One region of the Variovorax sp. P1_H2 genome, then DNA from elsewhere that is predicted to be linked to it. Evidence: predicted binding sites of a transcription regulator. Region 1 holds the regulator's gene; each other region holds the start of a gene.
The links. The regulator LexA, encoded in region 1, represses DNA repair genes until DNA is damaged. The targets are predictions, from matches to a motif close to ACTGTATNNNNATACAGT.
Positions count from the first base shown of each region.

Region 1 (4,327 bases):
GTTCGGCCGGCTGCGTGGCGAACATCAGCGATCCGCTGAGCGCCACCAATGCGAAGCCGGTCAGCACGATGCTCAGCGAGAGCCTTGCCAGGCCCGCCACCGGCAAGGTCGCGGCGCGACCGAAGACACGCGCCTCGAGCGCCACCAGGTTGCCGAGCAGCAGCGCGATGCCGACGATGTGCACCGCCTCCAGCGCCGGATAGGCCCAAGGGGTCGATCGCAGCGCGTCGAGCATCGCGTCAGTGGGCGGCACCGCCGGCGAGCAGTTCCAGCATCAGCGCGATCCGCGCCTTGACCGGCGTCAGCGCGCCGGCGTCACGCAGGCTCTGGTTCGGCTTCGGCAGGATCCGCCCCTCGGCGCAGCGCGTCGCCCGCAGCACCGCCACACCTTCGGCCTGCGCCCTGAGGGCCGCCGCCTCGAGCGCCTGATGCAGCGTTCCATTGCCGGTCGCGGCCAGCACGATCCCCTGCACCGGCTCGGCCACGCCGCGGCGGCGCTCGTCGAGCAGCAAGTCGACGAGGGTTCCCCTCGCTTCGGCATGGCTCGCCAGGATCTCGACGCGCGGCCAGGCCGTCGAGGCCGCGATGCGATCGTAGGACGCCCGTGCGGCCGGATCGGTCGCCGGCCAGTCCCTGAGCTGTCGCACCGCCGCTTCCTCGACGTAGGCCAACGGTCCGGCATCGCCGGAATCGAAGGCATCGAGCCGATAGGTGTGGACCTTTTGCACCTCGAAAGCGCTGTGGACGGTGCCGGCACACACCGCGACCACGCCGCGCGCCCCCGGCGTGGCGGCGACGCTGATCGCGTCGCGCAGATTCTGCGGCCCGTCAGGCGCCAGGGCGCTTGCAGGCCGCATCGCGCAAGTCAGGACCACCGGCTTCGAGGGCGCCAGCACCGACTGCAGGAAGAAGGCAGTCTCCTCGAGCGTGTCGGTCCCGTGGGTGATGACCACGCCCGCCACATCCGGCTCGGCGAGCCAGTGCGCACAACGATGCGCCAGCGTCCGCCAAATGGCGAAGCCCATGTCCTTGCTGTCGACCTGAGCCACCTGCTCGGTCTCGAGCGAAACGCCGGACGGCGCGTCGATGCCCTGCAGCAGATCGCCGACGCAAACTTCGCCCGCGGTGTAGCCGATGTTGTCGTTCGCCGCACCGGCACGGCCGGAGATGGTCCCGCCGGTACCGAGGACGATCACGCGGCGTCTGTCACGGATGGAGATTTCGTCCATTGCTTGCCAACTTTTGAAAACTGGTTAAAAATACAGGTACTGGACGTTTAGCCAGTGCCTCGTCAGGAGCCATCATGCAGTTCGCCGTCAAGCTTACAGCCCGCCAGCAGCAGATCCTCGATTTGATCCAGAGCGCCATCGCACGCACTGGCGCCCCGCCCACGCGGGCCGAAATCGCCGCCGAGCTGGGCTTCAAATCGGCCAATGCGGCCGAAGAGCACTTGCAGGCGCTGGCGCGCAAGGGCGTCATCGAACTCGTGAGCGGCACGTCGCGCGGCATCCGCCTCAAGGGCGACGCCCTGCGCTCCCTCAACGAATCCCGCAACAACCAGTTCTCGCTCTCGCTGCCCGGCATGGCCCAACTGGCGCTGCCCCTGATCGGCCGCGTGGCCGCCGGCTCGCCCATCCTGGCCCAGGAACACATCGACCAGACCTACTACGTCGAGAACACCCTCTTCCAGCGCCAACCCGACTACCTCCTCAAGGTGCGCGGCATGTCCATGCGCGACGCCGGCATCATGGACGGCGATCTGCTGGCGGTCCAGTCCACCAAGGAAGCCCGCAACGGCCAGATCGTGGTGGCGCGGCTGGGCGACGAAGTCACGGTCAAGCGCCTCAAGCGCAACAAGCAGGTCATCGAGCTTCACGCCGAAAACCCCGACTACCCCACCATCGTGGTCCAGCCCGGCGAACCCTTCGAAATCGAGGGGCTCGCGGTCGGCCTGATCCGCAACACGATGCTGATGTAACCCGAGCTTCATCGCGCGTGCGGTCAGCATGCGCACCCGATCCGGCCGCGACAGGTGGCGGGCGTATGGCCAAGAGCCATCACCCTGTCGAGGCCGATGAAAGCAATCCTGCCTGTGTCCAACCTCTGACTTTTCTGGAGTTCACATGGGAATCGCTCTCCTCAGCATTGCTGATCTTCTGACGCCACTGCAATCGCTGGCCGACCGCTGGATGCCGCGTCGCCGCTCGGGCCGGGCCATGTCCTCGGGCCTGCGCTACGTCGGGATCCGTCCGAGCTGCGCAATGCGACAAGGCGCAACCGGTGGCACCGCCGCCGCAAGTGCGGCGCCGGTGCGTCCCCTGCGCGTGGTCCGCATGGTCGATGCGCATCAACCGGGCCGCCCCGCCGGCCGCATGGTGATCTCGGGTCGAATGGCGGACGTATGCGCAGAACTCGATCGCCTGGTCGCGCTCGAAGCCGCCGAGGCCCTACCACGGCCCGTCCACTTGCACTGAGAGTCCGACACAAAGTCGACCGACCGTCACAGCATGCCGTTCGTGCAAGGCACAATGGCATGCCATGAACATTGTGATCCTCGACGACTATCAGGACGCCGTGCGCAAGCTGAATTGCGCCTCGAAGCTCGACGCCTATGCGGCCAAGGTCTATACCAACACGGTCAAGGGCATCGGACAGCTCTCGGTTCGACTCAAGGACGCAGACGTCATCGTTCTGATCCGCGAACGTACCCAGATCTCCCGCCAGCTGATCGAGAAGCTGCCCAAGCTCAAGCTGATCTCGCAGACCGGCCGGGCCGGAGGGCACATCGACATCAATGCCTGCACCGAACAGGGCGTCGCGGTGGCCGAGGGATCGGGCTCGCCGCTRGCGCCCGCTGAACTCACCTGGGCACTGATCATGGCCGCGATGCGCCGCCTGCCCCAGTACATCAGCAACCTGAAGCACGGCGCCTGGCAGCAGGCCGGCCTCAAGTCGGCCTCGATGCCACCGAACTTCGGCCTGGGCTCAGTGCTCAAGGGCAAGACCCTGTGCATCTGGGGCTATGGACGCATCGGTCAGCTGGTGGCGCGCTATGGCCAGGCCTTCGGCATGCAGGTCGTGATCTGGGGCCGCGAGCAAAGCTGCGCCAAGGCACGCTCCGATGGTTTCCAGGTGGCGCCCAACCGCGAGGCCTTCTTTGCCGCGGCCGATGTGCTGTCGATCCACCTGCGGCTGAGCGACGAGACCCGCAGCCTGGTGACGCTCGAGGATCTTTCGCGCATGAAGYCGACCGCGCTGTTCGTCAACACCTCGCGCGCCGAGCTGGTCGAGCAGGATGCACTGCTGGCGGCACTGAACCGCGGACGGCCCGGGCTGGCCGCGATCGATGTCTTCGAAAGCGAACCCCCCTTGCAGGGCCACGCGCTGCTGCGGCTCGAAAACTGCATCTGCACGCCGCACATCGGCTATGTGGAGCAGGAGAGCTACGAGATGTACTTCGGCCAGGCTTTCGACAACGTCGTGAGCTTCATCAAGGGCAATCCGACCAACATCGTCAACCCCGGCGCGCTGCAGGTCCGCCGTTGAAGCGCCCTGCGCTGCCGGCGGCCCTGTGGGCCCTGCTGGCAGGCAATTTCGTCATCGGCACCGGCGTGATGGTGGTGCCCGGCACGCTCAACGAACTCAGCCAGTCGCTGCAGGTCAGCGCCGCCACGGCCGGCCAGCTGATCACCGCGGGCGCGATCGTGATGTGCCTCGGCGCCCCCTTGCTGGCAGCGCTGGTCGCGGGCTGGGACCGCCGGCTGCTGCTCGCCTGGACCATGCTCTGGTACGCCGCCGGCCACCTGCTCTCCCTATTGATGCCGAGCTTCGGCGGCTTGTTGCCGGTTCGCATGCTGACCGTGGTCGCACCTGCCGTCTTCACCGCGCAGGCAGCCGCCTGTGCCGGCTTGCTGGTGGCGACCGAGCAGCGCGGCCGGGCCGTCACCTTCGTCTTCCTCGGCTGGTCCATGGCCTCGGTGCTGGGGCTGCCGATCGGTGCGTTGGTCGGTGGGCACTTCGGCTGGCGGGCGGCCTTCGGCGTCATCGCCCTGCTCTCGCTCGCCAGCGCGGCGTGGATCTGGCTCAAGCTGCCCCCGGGCATCCGCCCTCCCGCGCTGTCACGCTCGGCTTGGGGCAGCGTCCTGAAGAGCCCGTTGCTGATGGGCGTGGTTTCCGTCACCGCGCTGCAGGGCGCCGGCCAGTTCGTGCTGTTCAGCTACTTCGCGCCGGTCGTGCGGCAGGGCCTCGGCGCAGACGCGACCCAGCTGGGCCTGCTGTGGGCCTGGTTCGGCGCCTGCGGCCTGCTGGGCAACATGGTCGTGAGCCG
Region 1 covers NZ_JBFUCJ010000038.1:1,953-6,279, reverse strand. Annotated here, with positions in the region: gene AC1D2E_RS15265 (hypothetical protein) at 1-235, opposite strand, end outside; gene AC1D2E_RS15260 (asparaginase) at 240-1,229, opposite strand; gene lexA (transcriptional repressor LexA) at 1,304-1,978, shown strand; gene AC1D2E_RS15250 (hypothetical protein) at 2,124-2,474, shown strand; gene AC1D2E_RS15245 (D-2-hydroxyacid dehydrogenase family protein) at 2,539-3,546, shown strand; gene AC1D2E_RS15240 (MFS transporter) at 3,543-4,327, shown strand, end outside.

Region 2 (4,327 bases), on a different contig from region 1:
TCGCAAGGCATCCTGCGGCGACATACGAGCCAGCATGAGCGCGCGATGAAAAAAGTAAACCTCTCCCGCTGCCTTCGTATGGAGGACATCGGGCATGTGGGCAAGCTCATGAATCAGTGTCGAAGCCCTTGAATCCATGGACGAGGAACTCTTCCTCAAGCCGYGAAAAGCACGCGAAATCATGATCTTGTGAAGGCCCGGAACCTGACAGACCGCAGCCACCACGCCTGAATCGCTCTCATCGACAACACAACCCAATGTCTCTGCAACGGACGCTGTTCTCGGCAGAAAGTCGCCGCACTTGAGCATGCTCAAGACGCCCTTCATCCTCCACAGCCCTTGCTCGATCCGGAAAGGGCCCATTCCTTCCACGGACCCAAACCACTTTTCGAAGCGGGTTTGCTCTTGAAGATCCCATCTCAGAATTGCTTCGTACCGTATGGATACATGCATCTTGGCGATGGCGACTGTTTCAGACATGTTGCGGCAAAAGTCCTTCTGCTCGACCAATGTCAGGTACGTTTTCATTTCCTCGGCGATTTCGGACACGGCGCCCCCTTGGTTGAAAGGGGACGCTATCAGGATTCAGATGCGATCGGCATTCAGAATCCACGGAGAGAGATTTCCGCCGGGCTATTCGACCGTTTCCATAAACAGTTGAAACGCCGCGAGCGCCGCGGCGCCGACCCGTGTTGGAACCCAAGCTCGCAAACAGCGAAAAGACTAAAAGGAAACGTAGCCGGACTTGGAGACGCTGCGCCAGGAGCTACTCCCATGGACAAGTCGCCTGGATGCTCAACGTCCGCGAGCTATTCGTCGGAGTCGCGCCGAAGCACTTTCGCCACCACCCCCCCCGCAAACCCCCGCGCCATCAAGAACCGCACCTGCCGGGCCCGCTCGGCCGCATCCTGCGGCAGGGCGTCGAAACGGCGGCGCCAGACCTCTCTCGCACGCTCGAGTTCGCTGCCCTGCAGTCCCGCCACCGCTTCGGCCACCGCCTCGGGGGCGATGCCCTTGTGCAGCAGCTCTTGCCGGACCCGGGCGGCGCCCATGCGGGACGCGCGCTGGTGCAGCACCGACTGCACCACCCTCGCCTCGCTGATGAAATCCTTGGCCGCCAGCTCGTCGAGGGCGACGGCCAGGGTGCCGGGCTCTTCCTCGTACTTCTTGAGCTTGCGCTCGAGTTCGGCGCGCGAATGCTCGCGCTGGCTCAGGAGGCGCAGGGCGCGCCCCTTGAGCGACGGCGCACTGAAGGCCATGGCGCGCGGATTACTTCTTGTCGGCCTTCTCGGCCTTGTCGGCCTTCTCGACCGCTGCAGCGTCGGCGTTCACTACCGCTTCGGCCAGCAGCGGAATGCCCAGCGACTCGCGCACCTTGTTCTCGATCTCGCGCGACAGATCGGGGTTCTCGCGCAGGAACTCGCGCGCGTTGTCGCGGCCCTGGCCGATCTTCTCGCCGTTGTAGGCATACCAGGCGCCCGACTTGTCGACGATCTTGGCGTTGACGCCCATGTCGATGATCTCGCCCTCGCGGCTGATGCCCTCGCCGAACAGGATGTCGAACTCGGCGGTCTTGAACGGCGGCGACACCTTGTTCTTGACCACCTTGACCTTGGTCTCGTTGCCGATGGCTTCGTCGCCCTTCTTGATGGTGCCGATGCGGCGGATGTCCAGGCGCACCGAGGCGTAGAACTTCAGCGCGTTGCCGCCGGTGGTGGTTTCGGGCGAGCCGAACATGACGCCGATCTTCATGCGGATCTGGTTGATGAAGATGACCATGCAGTTGGTCTTCTTGATGGTGGCGGTGAGCTTGCGCAGGGCCTGGCTCATCAGGCGGGCCTGCAGGCCGGGCAGCGAGTCGCCCATCTCGCCTTCGATTTCGGCCTTGGGCGTGAGCGCGGCGACCGAGTCGACCACGATCAGGTCGACCGCGCCGGAACGCACCAGCGAATCGACGATCTCGAGCGCCTGCTCGCCGGTATCGGGCTGGCTGATGAGCAGGTCGGACAGGTTGACGCCGAGCTTCTGGGCGTACTGGACGTCGAGCGCATGCTCGGCATCGACGAAGGCGCAGGTGCCGGCCTGGCGCTGCATCTCGGCGATGACCTGCAGCGTGAGCGTGGTCTTGCCGGAGGATTCAGGACCGTAGATCTCGATGACCCGGCCGCGCGGCAAGCCGCCGACGCCGAGCGCGATGTCCAGGCCCAGCGAGCCGGTGGAGACCACCTGGATGTCTTCCAGCGCCTCGCCTTCGCCCAGCCGCATGATCGTGCCCTTGCCGAACTGCTTTTCGATCTGGGCCAGGGCGGCCTGCAGGGCCTTGGCCTTTTCGCTGTTGGGGACCGAGATGCTGGTGCCTTTGACGAGTGCGTCCATTTGGGAAACTCCTTGAATATCAACGGGTTGCAGGAAATTCATCCTGCTGCTTTTAACCACAGGCTGGATGCTTGAACAGTAGTGTAGCGGCTGATACAGAACGAGGGCGCCATTTTTTGGTCAGTTTGCCTTACTATTCGGCCGCATGAAAATCCCCTCCGACGCCTGGCGCCAGACCCACCTGGGGCGCCTGCTGGGCCACGCGATGCGCCGCTTCGACGAGCGCGTGCTGGCACTGATGGCGCACGACCCCGAGGTGCCGCTGGCGCTGTCGAACCTGGCCGCCCGCGCACAGGTGAGCGCCGCCCACATCCACATCACGCGGCACTTGGCGCGCGAAGGCTCGCGGCTGACCGAGCTGGCCGAGCGCGCCGGCATGAGCAAGCAGGCAATGGGCCCGCTGGTCGACCAGTGCGAAGCCTGGGGCCTGGTCACGCGCGGGCCCGACCCGCTCGATGCGCGGGCGCGGCGGGTGCTGTTCACCCCCGACGGCCTGGCCTGGCTCGAGGCCTTCCGCAACGCCGTGACGCAGGCCGAGGACGAGTTCCGCGCCAGCGTCGGCAGCGAGATCGCCACCGTGGTAACCATCGGACTCGAAGCCTATCTAGCGACCTAGAATTCGAAGTTGTCTGGAGGCAAGGCACCATGCGAATACTCATTGCAGAAGACGACCAGGTGCTGGCCGACGCGCTGCTGCGCAGCCTGCGCACCTCGGGCGCGGCGGTCGACCACGTGGCGACCGGCTCGCAGGCCGATGCCGCGCTGATGACCAACAGCGAATTCGACCTGCTGATCCTCGACCTCGGCCTGCCCAAGCTGCACGGCCTCGAGATCCTCAAGCGCCTGCGGGCCCGGGGCTCGCAGCTGCCGGTGCTGGTGCTGACCGCGGCCGACAGTGTCGAGGAGCGCGTCAAGGGCCTGGACTACGGCGCAGACGACTACATGGCCAAGCCCTTCTCGCTGCAGGAGCTCGAAGCCCGCGTGCGGGCCCTCACGCGGCGCGGCATGGGCGGCACCAGCAACGCGATCAAGCATGGCCCGCTGGTCTACGACCAGGCGGGCCGGGTGGCGACCATCGACGGCAAGATGATCGAGCTGTCAGCCCGCGAACTGGGCCTGCTCGAGGTCCTGCTGCAGCGCGCCGGCCGCCTGGTCAGCAAGGACCAGCTGGTCGAGCGCCTGTGCGAATGGGGCGAGGAGGTGAGCCTCAACGCGATCGAGGTCTACATCCATCGGCTGCGCAAGAAGATCGAGAAGGGGCCGGTGCGCATCGCGACGGTGCGCGGACTCGGCTACTGCCTCGAGAAGATCCCTGGATGAAGCCCACCCCCGTTGCTTGCTCACTTCGTGTAGCCGCCTCCCCCCTCAAGGGGGCAACACCAGCGGCCCGGCAAAGCCGGTTCCGCGGTGTTCCACGAACGGGCCTCGCTGTGCGGGCCGGCTTGTTTCAAGCGTCGCAGATCATGCGATAGCGTTGTGGAAAACTGAGACAGCCTGCGGACGAGCCGGGTGAAACTTTTTCAGCGCGCGCAGCGCTCTCTCTTCGGCGAAATCCTCGACTGGATGCTCACGCCGCTGCTGCTGCTGGTGCCGGTCAGCATCGGCGTGAKCTGGCTGGTGGCGCAGGGCATCGCCAATGCCCCCTTCGACCGGGCCCTCGAATCCAATATCCAGACGCTGGCCCGGCTGGTCGACACGGACAATGGCCGGATCAAGTTCGTGCTGCCGCAGCCGGCGCGCGAGATCCTCGGCAGCGACGAAGTCGACCAGGTCTACTACCAGCTGCTCGACGGCCAGGGCACGCTGCTGAGCGGCGAGCGCGACGTGCCTTTCCCCAGCACGGACGACCCGCCGGTGCCGGGCGTGGTCTACCTGCGCAACGGCCAGATGCATGGCCGGCAGGTCCGCATCGCCTCGCTCTGGGTCGCCGGCAGCACGCCCGATGCGCCGC
Region 2 covers NZ_JBFUCJ010000129.1:27-4,353, forward strand. Annotated here, with positions in the region: partial or broken gene AC1D2E_RS30005 (M35 family metallo-endopeptidase) at 1-549, opposite strand, end outside; gene recX (recombination regulator RecX) at 810-1,259, opposite strand; gene recA (recombinase RecA) at 1,270-2,376, opposite strand; gene AC1D2E_RS30020 (MarR family winged helix-turn-helix transcriptional regulator) at 2,522-2,992, shown strand; gene AC1D2E_RS30025 (response regulator) at 3,022-3,696, shown strand; gene AC1D2E_RS30030 (sensor histidine kinase N-terminal domain-containing protein) at 3,886-4,327, shown strand, end outside.
Region 2: the regulator LexA is predicted to act here: its motif matches at 2,439-2,456, upstream of recA (recombinase RecA).

Region 3 (4,327 bases), on a different contig from region 1:
TTCCTGCGCGGTGTGGATCATTTCCCGCACCCGCGGATAGATCTGCGTGTTCCACTTGCTGCCGCTGAAGACGCCGTAGTGGCCGACGCCCGCCTGCAGGTGGTGGGTCTTGAGATAGGGGCGCACGCTGGTGCAGAGGTCCTGCGCCGCCACGGTCTGGCCGACCGCGCAGATGTCGTCGCGCTCGCCCTCGACCGTCATCAGCGCGGTGCGGCGGATCGCGGCGGGGTTGACCTTGCGTTCACCGACGGTGAGCGCGCCGCGCGGCAGGTCGTAGGTCTGGAACACGCGCTCCACGGTCTCCAGGTAGAACTCGGCCGGCAGGTCGTTGACCGCCAGGTATTCCTCGTAAAAGTTGCGGATCGTCGCCGCCTGATCGAGCTCGCCCTCGACCAGGTGGTGGTAGAGCTTCTTGAACTGCTCCTTGTGGCGGTCCGGGTTCATGCTCATGAAGGCGCTGAGCTGCAGAAAGCCCGGATAGACGCGCCGCATCATGCCGGCATGCGGCCACGGCACCCGGCTGATCAGGTTGCGTTCGAACCAGCCGATCGGGCGGTCGGTCYCCAGCTTGTTCACCGCGGTCGGGTTGATGCGGCAGTCGACCGGCCCGGCCATCAGCGTCAGGCTCAGCGGCGCGGCCGGGTTGTCGTCTTCGGCCATCAGCGCGGTCGCGGCCAGCGCGGCGACGCAAGGCTGGCAGACCGCCACCATGTGGGCCCCCGGGCCGATCGCCTCGAGGAAACTCACGATCTGCAGCGTGTAGTCGTCGAGCCCGAAGCCGCCATTCCACAGCGGCACGTCGCGCGCGTTGTGCCAGTCGGTCAGGTAGACGTCGTGGTCGCGCAGCAGGGTGCGCACCGTTTCGCGCAGCAGGGTCGCGAAATGGCCCGACAGTGGTGCGGCCAGCAGCACCTTGGGCTGCACCGTCCTGGTGTTCTTGCGGAAGTGGAGCAGGGTGCCGAAGGGCGCGACCAGCGCCACTTCTTCCTGCACCGCCACCTCCTGGCCCTCGCTCGTCACGCGCTGGATCCCGTAGTCGGGCCGCGTGTGCGTCAGTCGCAGGTGGGCGTAGACGTCCAGCGCTGCCGCGATCCGGCGGCCGGCGGTGCGGTCCGACTTGGAATGCCACACGCCGCCGCCGATGTATTGGGCTGCAAGCCGGGACGGCGAGAGCAGGTCGGTGTGTGTTTGGTAGGCCCGGTACAGCATGCCATGGCTGCAGGCAAGTTGCGGGCCAAGCCGGGGCGGTGCACTGTTCTGGCACAGGGCTTGCACAGTTACAGCGCCGATCCGGCAACCCAGGAGCGTCCCCATGGTCAAACCCGTCCTCACCATCAGCAGCAAGAACTACGGCGCCTGGTCGCTGCGGGGCTGGCTGATGTGCCGGCTCGCGGGGCTGGATTTCAGCGAAAAGGTGATCCCGCCCGACGATCCGGCCATGAAGGCCGAGATGCTGCTGCTCTCGGCCTCGATGCTGGTGCCTTCGCTCGAGCATGCCGGCGTGAAGGTCTGGGACACGCTGGCGATCGGCGAGTACCTGAACGAGATCAAGCCCAAGGCCGGGCTGCTTCCGGCCGATGCCAAGGCCCGGGCCCATTGCCGGGCGATCAGCGGCGAGATGCATTCGGGCTTCAGTTCGATGCGCAGTTCGCTGCCGATGAACGTCAAGGCGAGGTTCCCGAACTTCAAGATCTGGTCGCGTGCCCAGACCGACATCGACCGCGTGGTCGCGATCTGGCGCGAATGCCTGAAGACCTACGGCGGCCCCTACCTGTTCGGCAAGCAACCCTGCATCGCCGATGCGATGTACGCGCCTGTGGTGACGCGTTTCCTGACCTACGACGTGTCGCTCGACACCGTCTGCGCCGGCTACTGCAAGCGCATCATCGAGCTGCCTGCGATGCAGGAGTGGATCAAGGCGGCGAAGCAGGAGCCCGAGGAGATCGACGAGCTCGATGCGGAGTTCTGAGGCCGGGCCGCCGCCGGTTCACTCGGCCGGCCGGCGGAACATGCGCAGGTCGAGAGGCCATTCGTTGCCCAGCCACATCGCGTGCGCGGTGTGGTCCAGGTAGTCGTCGCCCGTGAGGCCGTGCACGAACACGTCGAGCCCGCCGCGGTGGGCCTCCAGCCAGGCGATTACCTCGTCGAACTCGGCGGCGTCGAAGGCGATCTGGCAGCTCCATTGCGGATGCGGGCCGACGAGGCGCTCATGCACCCGGCCCACCACCACCAGCAACTCGCGCCCCGCATCTTCGGCGATCCGGCGCGCCTGGGCGGCCGTGTCGGGACCGAAGTAGATGTGGGCGTGGTACTGGGGATAGAGGTTTTCGGGACGGCGGGGCATGGCGGGCTTGACGGACGATCTGCAGCTTAGCCGAGGACCCGAAGCCGTCAAGCGGGTCGGCGCTCGGTTGCAGTTCGTTGCTCCGACCTTGGCGGAAACGTGAAATACTGTGATTTCATCCAGTATTCGACGGACGCCATGACCGACACCTTCATCCCCGTCCACGCCCTCAAGGGCCGCGGCGCCGCCACGCGGCTGCCGCATCGCTTCGAGCGCGACGTCCGCGACGCCTTCGACGACGGCTGGGGCACGCTGGAGGAGGGCGAGGCCGAAGCCGAGGGCTTGCCGCCGCTTCAGACCGAGGTCCGCTTCGAGGACGTGAAATCGGTGCTGAGCGAGAACGATTCGCCCGACATCCCCTTCGATCGCTCGCTCAACCCCTACCGCGGCTGCGAGCACGGCTGCATCTACTGCTTCGCGCGGCCCACGCACAGCTACCTCAATCTCTCGCCGGGCCTCGACTTCGAAACCAAGCTGATCGCCAAGCGCAACATCGCCGAGGTGCTGCGCGCCGAACTCGGCCGCAAGGCCTACCGGCCGAGCCAGATCGCGATCGGCACCGCCACCGATTGCTACCAGCCGATCGAGCGCGAACTGCGGCTCACGCGCTCGGTGATCGCGCTGTTGAAGGAGACCCGCCATCCCTTCGCGCTGGTCACCAAGTCCAGCGCGGTCGAGCGCGACCTCGACCTGATCGCGCCGATGGCGGCCGAGCGGCTGGCCGCCGTCTACGTGACGATCACCACGCTCGACGGCGATCTGGCGCGCAAGCTGGAGCCGCGCGCGGCGGCGCCGCACCGGCGGCTGCGCACCCTGCGCACGCTGGCCGACGCCGGCGTGCCGGTGGGCGTCAGCGTGGCGCCGCAGATTCCCTTCGTCACCGAGGACATGGAGCAGGTGCTCGAAGCGGCCTGGGAGGCCGGCGCGCGCTGCGCTTTCTACACCGTGATCCGGCTGCCGTGGGAGGTCGCGCCGCTGTTCAAGCAATGGCTCGAACTGCACTACCCGCAGCGGGCCGACCGCATCATGGCGCGCATCCGCGAGATGCGCGGCGGCAAGGACTACGACGCCGACTTCGCGACCCGCATGAAGGGCAGCGGCCTGTGGGCCGACCTGATCCGCCAGCGCTTCGAGAAGGCGACCCGGCGCCTCGGCTTCAACCGCGAGCGGATCGCGATGGACCTCGGCGCGTTCCGACCCCCTGGCGCAGCGGGGCAGGGCAGTCTGTTCTAGCGGTGTCGTCGCCGGCAGCGCCGCGCGGCGCGACGCCGCACCAGTCGCCGCCCTCGTCGCGGCTGGCCGACATCTCGAGCACCCGGCGCGTGCTGGCCACCGTGGTCTGCGACTGTGTTGCGGCGCGCTCCAGTGCGGCCAGGCCGGTGATGCCGTCCTCGGCCTCCTGCATCGCGGTCAGCACCATGCGGGGGACCATGGATGCGAATTGTTACTTCTGGGCGAAACTCGCCATCTCAGGTAGAGATGGACACACAATGGAGCGAATGGCGAAGCTTTACTTTCCGGAGACGATGCCGGCCACCTGGGTGGTCGTGATGGGGGTTTCCGGCTGCGGCAAATCGAGCCTCGGCGCGGCGCTGGCGCGGGAATCCGGCCTGCCGCTGATCGAGGGCGACGACTTCCATTCTGCCGAAAGCGTGAGCAAGATGCGCGCCGGCATCGCGCTCACCGATGCCGATCGCGAGGGCTGGCTGGCGACCCTCGGCGAAGAGCTCGCCCGCCGCCGCGAAGGCGCCGTGCTGACCTGCTCGGCCCTGAAGCGCGACTACCGCGAGCGGCTGCGCGCCGCGGTGCCGGGGCTTCGTTTCGTCTTCATGGCCCTGACGCCGGAGGAGGCCGAGCGCCGGGTGGCGGCGCGCGCCGGCGAGCACATGTTCCCGGCCAGCCTGGTCGCCAACCAGTTCGCGACCCTGGAGTCTCCGGTCGACGAGCCCGGCGTGCTGGAGGTCGACGCCACGGCGCCGCTGC
Region 3 covers NZ_JBFUCJ010000103.1:10,432-14,758, forward strand. Annotated here, with positions in the region: gene AC1D2E_RS27150 (polyhydroxyalkanoate depolymerase) at 1-1,209, opposite strand, end outside; gene AC1D2E_RS27155 (glutathione S-transferase) at 1,313-1,969, shown strand; gene AC1D2E_RS27160 (DOPA 4,5-dioxygenase family protein) at 1,988-2,344, opposite strand; gene AC1D2E_RS27165 (PA0069 family radical SAM protein) at 2,483-3,577, shown strand; partial or broken gene AC1D2E_RS27170 (efflux transporter outer membrane subunit) at 3,624-3,767, opposite strand; gene AC1D2E_RS27175 (gluconokinase) at 3,835-4,327, shown strand, end outside.
Region 3: the regulator LexA is predicted to act here: its motif matches at 2,451-2,468, upstream of AC1D2E_RS27165 (PA0069 family radical SAM protein).